One region of the Pseudomonas bijieensis genome, then DNA from elsewhere that is predicted to be linked to it. Evidence: predicted binding sites of a transcription regulator. Region 1 holds the regulator's gene; the other holds the start of a gene.

What was found. The regulator sigma-54, encoded in region 1, starts transcription at its own class of promoters, with help from an activator protein. The targets are predictions, from matches to a motif close to ANTGGCATNNANNTTGCTNT.
Region 2: the regulator sigma-54 is predicted to act here: its motif matches at 1,802-1,821, upstream of glnA (type I glutamate--ammonia ligase).

The regions. Positions count from the first base shown of each region.
Region 1 is NZ_CP048810.1:3,105,916-3,110,259, reverse strand. Features, by position in the region: partial or broken gene GN234_RS13675 (HPr family phosphocarrier protein) at 1-23, opposite strand, end outside; gene rapZ (RNase adapter RapZ) at 39-896, opposite strand; gene ptsN (PTS IIA-like nitrogen regulatory protein PtsN) at 899-1,363, opposite strand; gene hpf (ribosome hibernation-promoting factor, HPF/YfiA family) at 1,376-1,684, opposite strand; gene GN234_RS13655 (RNA polymerase factor sigma-54) at 1,761-3,254, opposite strand; gene lptB (LPS export ABC transporter ATP-binding protein) at 3,419-4,144, opposite strand; gene lptA (lipopolysaccharide transport periplasmic protein LptA) at 4,144-4,344, opposite strand, start outside.
Region 2 is NZ_CP048810.1:3,750,311-3,754,654, reverse strand. Features, by position in the region: gene GN234_RS16375 (chorismate mutase) at 1-177, opposite strand, end outside; gene glnA (type I glutamate--ammonia ligase) at 301-1,707, opposite strand; gene thiI (tRNA uracil 4-sulfurtransferase ThiI) at 2,036-3,490, shown strand; gene typA (translational GTPase TypA) at 3,629-4,344, shown strand, end outside.

The DNA of each region.
Region 1 (4,344 bases):
ATTTCAATTTCCCGAGCAGGCATCGCGATGTGAATCCTTTAGCTGAGGTCGCGGTGGCGAACCTGGACATTCTTCAGGGATTGTTGCAGGAGTTGACCCAGGCGTTCGGTCAGGTAGACGGAGCGGTGATGGCCGCCGGTGCAACCGATGGCGATCGTGACATAGGCCCGGTTGCTCGCGGCAAAGCGGGGCAGCCATTTGAGCAGGTAGCTGGAGATGTCCTGGTACATTTCCTCGACATCCGGCTGTGCGGCCAGGTAGTCGATCACCGGCTGGTCGAGCCCGGACTGCTCGCGCAATTCCGGTTTCCAATAAGGGTTGGGCAGGCAGCGCACATCGAATACCAGGTCGGCGTCTACTGGCATGCCACGCTTGAAGCCGAACGACTCCACCAGGAACGCCGTGCCCGGCTCCGGCTGGTTGAGCAGGCGCAGCTTGATCGTGTCGCGCAACTGATACAGGTTCAGGTGCGTGGTGTTGACCTTCAGGTCCGCCAGGTCGGCGATTGGCCCCAACAGCTGGCTTTCATCCTCGATGGCTTCGGCCAGGGAGCGGTTGGCATTGCTCAGCGGATGGCGCCGACGGGTTTCGGAAAAGCGCTTGAGCAGTGTCTCTTCATCGGCATCCAGGTACAGCACGTCGCACTGGATATGCCGGCTGCGCACTTCCTCGAGCAGTTCAGGAAAACGCGACAGGTGGCTTGGCAGGTTGCGCGCATCGATGGACACCGCCACCAGCGGCTGCGCCAGCTCGGTGTGGATCAGGGCGCGCTCGGCCAGTTCCGGCAGCAGGCCGGCGGGCAGGTTGTCGATGCAATAGTAGCCGCTGTCCTCAAGCACATTGAGGGCAGTGCTTTTACCGGAGCCGGAGCGGCCACTGACGATGATCATGCGCATTTTTAATGACCGTTCTGCTCGTCCAGGACCACCTGGTACAAAGCTTCGTTACTCGGTGCGCTGCGCAGTTTTTCGCGCACTTCCTTGCGGTCCAGCATGCTGGCAATCTGGCGCAGCAGCTCGAGGTGCGCATCGGTCGCCGCTTCCGGTACCAGCAATACAAACAGCAGGTCGACCGGGGCGCCGTCGATGGCGTCGAAATCTATGGCGGCTTCAAGGTGCAGCAGTGCGCTGATCGGTGCGGCACAACCCTTGAGGCGGCAGTGGGGAATGGCGATACCGTTGCCAAAACCGGTGGAACCGAGTTTTTCACGGGCAACCAGGGCCTCGAAGACGTCCTGCATTTCCAGATCCGGCACTTCGCGGTGGATCAGGTTGGCAATTTGTTCGAGGGCTTTCTTTTTACTGCCACCCGGCGCGTTCACCAGGGAACGGCCGGGGGTCAGGATGGATTCTAGTCGGATCATGGATTGGGGGGGTTAACGACCGGTTGCGCCCTGGAGGAGGCTCTGGGTCTTTTCCTTATGCTTTTTGAGTTGGCGATCCAGCTTGTCGGTCAGCAGGTCAATCGCGGCATACATGTCTGTGTGCTCTGCGTTGGCAACCACTTCTCCGCCGGGGATATGCAGCGTGGCTTCGATTTTCTGCAGCAGCTTCTCGACGTTCATCGTGACCTGCACGTTGGTGATCTTGTCGAAATGCCTCTCCAATCGGTCGAGTTTTTCGCCGATGTAGGTGCGCAGGGGTTCGGTCACTTCCAGTTGGTGTCCACTGATGTTGACTTGCATACAGCTTCTCCTTCGTTGCCAGTGCATAAAGCGGCAGGCAGAAATGCCTGCCACTGGAACGCTGTGGCGTGGCCCGTTACATCAACCGCTTGCGTTCGCTCGAAGGCGCGATCCCGAGGGATTCGCGGTATTTGGCGACGGTGCGGCGGGCCACCTGAATGCCTTGTGCCTCCAGTAAACCAGCGATCTTGCTGTCACTCAACGGCTTTTTCTGATTTTCCGCGGCCACCAGTTTTTTGATGATCGCGCGGATGGCCGTGGACGAGCATTCGCCGCCTTCGGAGGTGCTGACGTGGCTGGAGAAAAAGTATTTCAATTCATAGATGCCCCGAGGGGTATGCATGAATTTCTGGGTGGTTACCCGGGAAATCGTCGACTCGTGCATGCCCACTGCCTCGGCAATGTCATGCAGGACCAGCGGTTTCATCGCTTCGTCGCCATACTCCAGGAAGCCGCGCTGATGCTCGACGATCTGGGTGGCCACTTTCATCAGGGTTTCGTTGCGGCTTTGCAGGCTCTTGATGAACCAGCGCGCTTCCTGCAACTGGTTGCGCATGAAGGTGTTGTCGGCGCTGGTGTCGGCGCGTTTCACGAATCCGGCGTACTGGGCGTTGACCCGCAGCTTGGGCACCGACTCCTGGTTGAGCTCCACCAGCCAGCGATCGTTGTGCTTGCGCACGATCACGTCGGGGACCACGTATTCGGGTTCGGTGGATTCGATCTGCGAGCCGGGGCGTGGGTTGAGGCTCTGCACCAGTTCGATGACCTGGCGCAGCTCATCTTCCTTGAGCTTCATGCGACGCATCAGTTGGCTGTAGTCGCGGCCACCCAGCAGGTCGATGTAATCGGTGACCAGTCGCTTGGCTTCGGTCAGCCAGGGTGTCTTGGCGGACAACTGGCGCAGTTGCAGCAACAGGCACTCGCCCAGGTTGCGGGCGCCGATGCCGGCTGGCTCGAACTGCTGGATGCGATGCAGGACAGCTTCGATCTCGTCCAGCTCGATGTCGAGCTCGGGGTCGAAGGCTTCGAGGATTTCCTCGAGGGTCTCGTCCAGGTAGCCCTGGTTGTTGATGCAATCGATCAGGGTCACGGCGATCAGGCGATCGGTGTCGGACATCGGCGCCAGGTTCAGTTGCCACAGCAGGTGGCTTTGCAGGCTCTCGCCGGCCGAGGTGCGGGTGGTGAAGTCCCACTCGTCGTCATCGCTGCTCGGCAGGTTGCTGGCGCTGGTCTGGTAGACGTCTTCCCAGGCCGTGTCCACGGGTAGTTCGTTGGGGATGCGTTCGTTCCATTCGCCATCCTCGAGGTTATCCACCGTCGGGGCGGCTTCCTGGTAGGACGGTTCCGGGATTTCGGTGTTGGTCTTCTGCTCGACGTTGTCGGCCAGCGGATCGGTGTTGTCGAAGTCGTCGCCTTCTTCCTGGCGTTCGAGCATCGGATTGGACTCCAGGGCCTCCTGGATTTCCTGTTGCAGGTCCAGGGTCGACAATTGGAGCAGGCGGATGGCCTGTTGCAGCTGCGGTGTCATCGTCAGCTGCTGGCCCATTCTCAAGACTAGCGATGGTTTCATGGCAGGGGCTTAACACCTTATTCGCCGGCGCACATGCGCCATCCACTACAGGGCGCCGAGGCGCCAAACTTAAGCAAATTATATGCCTGAAACTGAAGTGTTTGCCTAGAGCGTCGCCATAATAAAATTAAACGACGCTCGAGCGATTCGCCAGACACTTGTGCTTACAGGCGGAACTCGTGGCCCAGATATACTTCCTTGACCAGGTCATTGGCCAGGATGGCTGCGGAATCGCCTTCGGCGATCAGCTGGCCGTCATTGACAATGTAGGCGGTTTCGCAGATATCCAACGTCTCGCGCACGTTGTGGTCGGTGATCAGCACGCCGATTCCCTTGGCCTTGAGGTGATGGATGATCTGCTTGATGTCGCCCACCGAGATCGGGTCCACGCCGGCGAACGGTTCGTCGAGCAGTATGAACTTCGGCGCGGTGGCCAGGGCGCGGGCGATTTCCACGCGACGCCGTTCGCCACCGGACAGGCTCATGCCCAGGTTGTCGCGAATGTGGCTGATGTGGAACTCCTGCAACAGGCTTTCCAGCTCTTGGCGACGGCCGGCCTTGTCGAGTTCCTTGCGGGTCTCGAGGATCGCCATGATGTTGTCGGCAACCGACAGTTTGCGGAAGATCGACGCTTCTTGCGGCAAGTAGCCGATACCGGCCTTCGCCCGGCCGTGCATCGGCTGGTGGCTGACATCCAGGTCGTCGATCAGCACGCGGCCCTGATCGGCCTGGACCAGGCCGACGATCATGTAGAAGCAGGTGGTCTTGCCTGCGCCGTTGGGGCCGAGCAGGCCGACGATCTGGCCGCTGTCGATGGACAGGCTGACATCACGCACGACTTGGCGGCTCTTGTAGCTCTTGGCCAGGTGCTGAGCTTTCAGAGTTGCCATTACTGGGCCTTCTGTTCGGTTTTCTTTTTCGGCTGGATCACCATATCGATCCGCGGACGCGACTCGGTCACCTTGCTGCCGGTGGCGCGACCGGCGCTGGCGAGTTTCTTGTTGGTGTCGTAGACGATCTTCTCGCCTTGGGTCACGTTGTTGTCCTTGTCGACCACCTTGGCGCGGTCGATCAGCACGACGCGATCCTG
Region 2 (4,344 bases), 640 kb from region 1:
TACCGGTTTATGGCTGTCCCATTTGCTCAACGCCACATCATCGGCGAGGGCCAGGCGTTCGCCAATGGCGTTAAGCAGCGGGGTAAGGGCGTCAGGAGCGGGAGTGGAGGCGGCTTCGGCGGTGCCGGCCAACAGCGCGGCAGACAGGGCAAGGCAGAGCTTGAAGCGCAAAGTCATGGGCAGTCTCGTCTTCTATGGAGGGGGCGGGGAGGCATCATGCACGCAACCTGCGCCCATAAAAAAGGCCTCCCGAAGGAGGCCTCTCTTTAATTCACGCCGTGCGTGGCGGCGCTTACCGGATCAGCAGCTGTAGTACAGCTCATATTCCAGTGGGTGTACGAAGGTGCGAACCTTGATTTCTTCTTCGCTTTTCAGTGCGATGTAAGCGTCGATGAAGTCATCGCTGAATACGCCGCCCTTGGTCAGGAACGCACGGCCCTTGTCCAGCTCTTCCAAGGCTTCTTTCAGGCTACCGCAAACCTGTGGGATTTCCTTGGCCTCTTCAGGCGGCAGGTCATACAGGTTTTTGTCGGCGGCATCGCCAGGGTGGATCTTGTTCTGGATACCGTCCAGGCCGGCCATCATCAGTGCAGCGAAGGCCAGGTATGGGTTGGCAGCCGGATCCGGGAAGCGAGCTTCGATACGGCGGGCTTTCGGGCTGTTCACGTAAGGAATACGGATCGAGGCGGAGCGGTTGCGAGCCGAGTAGGCCAGCATGACCGGGGCTTCGAAGCCTGGTACCAGACGCTTGTAGGAGTTGGTCGACGGGTTGGTGAAGCCGTTCAGGGCCTTACCGTGCTTGATGATACCGCCGATGAAGTACAGGGCGGTGTCCGACAGGCCGGCATAGCCTTCGCCTGCGAAGGTGTTCTTGCCGTCCTTGGAGATCGACATGTGAACGTGCATGCCCGAACCGTTGTCGCCGTACAGAGGCTTCGGCATGAAGGTCGCGGTGCGGCCATAGGCATCGGCAACGTTGTGCACGCAGTACTTCAGGGTCTGGACTTCGTCAGCCTTCTTGACCAGCGTGTTGAACTTCACGCCGATTTCGTTCTGGCCGGCAGTCGCCACTTCGTGGTGGTGAACTTCGACGGTCTGGCCCATCTCTTCCAGTGCGTTGCACATGGAGGTACGGATCTCGTGGTCGTGGTCGAACGGTGGAACCGGGAAGTAGCCGCCCTTGATACCTGGACGGTGGCCTTTGTTACCGCCTTCCACGTCCTGGTCGGACATCCACGAACCTTGTTCGGAGAAGATCTTGAACATGGAGCCGGAGATGTCGGACTTGAACTTGACCGAGTCGAAGATGAAGAACTCAGGCTCAGGACCGAAGAAAGCGGTGTCGCCGATACCGGTGGACTTCAGGTATTCCTCGGCGCGGTGGGCAATGGCGCGTGGGTCGCGGTCATAGCCTTGCATGGTCGAAGGTTCGATGATGTCGCAGACCAGGATCAGGGTCGGCTCTTCGGTGAACGGGTCCAGGACGGCGGTTTCGTCGTCCGGCATCAGGATCATGTCGGAGGCTTCGATGCCTTTCCAGCCGGAGATGGAGGAGCCGTCGAACATTTTCCCGATTTCAAAGAATTCGTCGTCCAGCGCATCACGGGCCGGCATGGTCACGTGATGTTGAGTACCTTTGGTGTCAGTGAAGCGCAGATCAATCCACTTGACGTCATGATCTTTGATGAGTTGAACCGACTTCGACATATGTCCTCCGGGTGGCTTCGGGCGGGTAGTGGAGTGCCCTTAGATATGGGTGATGCCGGCGCGAATACTCTGCCAAGGCAACCTGCCTCACAAGGGAGCAAATTGCATGCCAGTGCCCCAGCATGGGTTTTTTGCACCAAATCCACGCTTTTGAGGGCCTTAATCGCGGATTGTCAGACAATAACGCACTGCAATGTGGCGTCGTCAATCGATAATGACCTGTTTTGGTGCATGCAAAACGATCTGCACATTAACTGGTTAAACCTTGAGCAATTTCCGCTATAATCCGCGCCCCCCTTTTTCGGCTGGCCGTTCGCGCGCTGTTTTCATGAAACTAATCGTAAAAGTCTTCCCCGAGATCACCATCAAGAGCCGCCCGGTACGGATGCGTTTCATCCGCCAGTTGGCCAAGAACATCCGCGCCGTGCTCCGAGACCTGGACCCGGCCGTGGTGGTGAACGGCGTGTGGGACAACCTCGAGCTGGAAACCCGTGTCAGCGAACCCAAGGTCCTGAAGGAAATGACCGAGCGCCTGAGCTGCATGCCGGGCATCGCGCATTTCCTGCAAGTCGATGAGTACCCGCTGGGGGATTTCGACGACATCCTTGCCAAGTGCATGCTTCATTATGGTGATGCCCTGGCCGGCAAGATCTTTTCGGTGCGTTGCAAGCGTGCCGGCAAGCACCCATTCAGTTCGATGGATGTGGAAAAGTACGTCGGCAGCCAGTTGCGCCGACAGTGCGGTGCGGCCGGTATTTCGTTGAAAGACCCACAGATCGAAGTGCGCATCGAAATTCGCGACCAGCGGCTGTTCGTGATCCACAGCCAGCACAACAGCATCGGCGGTTATCCGCTGGGCTCGCTGGAGCAGACCCTGGTGCTGATGTCCGGCGGTTTCGATTCCACGGTGGCGGCCTACCAGATCATGCGTCGCGGCCTGATGAGCCATTTCTGCTTCTTCAACCTCGGCGGGCGTGCCCATGAACTGGGCGTGATGGAAGTGGCGCACTTCATCTGGAAGAAGTACGGCAGCTCCCAGCGCGTGTTATTTGTGAGTGTGCCGTTCGAGGAAGTCCTGGGCGAGATTCTCGGCAAAGTCGATAACAGTCATATGGGCGTCATTTTGAAGCGTATGATGTTGCGCGCCGCTTCACGAATTGCCGACCGCCTGCAAATCGACGCGCTGGTGACCGGCGAGGCGATCTCCCAGGTGTCGAGCCAGACGTTGCCGAACCTGTCGGTGATCGACTGCGTGACCGAGAAGCTGGTCCTGCGGCCGCTGATTGCCAGCCACAAGCAGGACATCATCGACCAGGCCAATGCCATTGGCACCGCCGAGTTTGCCCGACACATGCCGGAGTACTGCGGCGTCATCTCGGTCAACCCGAAGACGGCGGCCAAGCGCGGGCGGGTCGAGCACGAAGAGAAAGAATTCGACATGGCGATACTCGAGCGGGCGCTCGAAAACGCCAGGCTGGTACCGATCGATCGCGTCATCGACGAATTGGGCCAGGACATACAGATTGAAGAAGTCGGCGAAGCGCTGGCCGGTCAGATCATCATCGACATCCGTCATCCGGACGACGCTGAAGACGACCCGCTGAGTGTCGCCGGCATCGAGGTAAAAACGATGCCGTTCTATGCAGTGAACGCGCGTTTCAAGGAACTGGACCCTACTCGCCAGTACCTGTTGTATTGCGACAAAGGCGTGATGAGTCGCCTGCATGCCCACCATTTGCTCAGTGAGGGGCATGCCAATGTGCGCGTTTATCGACCGAGCTAAGTGCCCGGGGCTGTTTGCCTGTGGCCTGCGTCACCGGCCCCCCGACGCCGCCGACAGGCTGTAACGGCTTTGTCGGACTCAACGTAAATCGCTGCCACGACCTGTCAGCACACCGAATCCTCTGATCGAGATACACAAGTGATCGAAAATCTACGCAACATCGCCATCATTGCTCACGTTGACCATGGTAAGACCACCCTGGTAGACAAACTCTTGCGTCAATCCGGCACCCTGGAGCGCAACGAGCTCAACGACGAGCGCGTGATGGACTCCAACGACCAGGAAAAAGAGCGCGGTATTACCATCCTGGCGAAAAACACCGCCATCAACTGGAATGGCTACCACATCAACATCGTGGACACCCCGGGCCACGCCGACTTCGGTGGTGAAGTAGAGCGCGTGATGTCGATGGTCGACTCCGTGCTGCTGCTGGTCGACGCCCAGGACGGCCCTATGCCGCAAACCCGTTTCGTGACCAAGAAGGCTTTCGAGGCCGGCCTGCGTCCGATCGTGTGCATCAACAAGGTTGACCGTCCAGGCGCGCGTCCGGACTGGGTCCTGGACCAGATCTTCGACCTGTTCGACAACCTGGGCGCCACCGAAGAACAGCTGGACTTCAAAGTCGTCTACGCCTCGGCCCTGAACGGTATTGCCGGTCTGGACCATACCGAAATGGCTGAAGACATGACCCCGCTGTACCAGTCGATCGTCGACAACGTACCCGCACCGAAAGTCGACCGTGACGGTCCGTTCCAGATGCAAATCTCGGCACTGGACTACAACAGCTTCCTGGGTGTTATCGGTGTTGGCCGTATCGCTCGTGGTCGCGTCAAGCCGAACACCCCGGTCGTGGC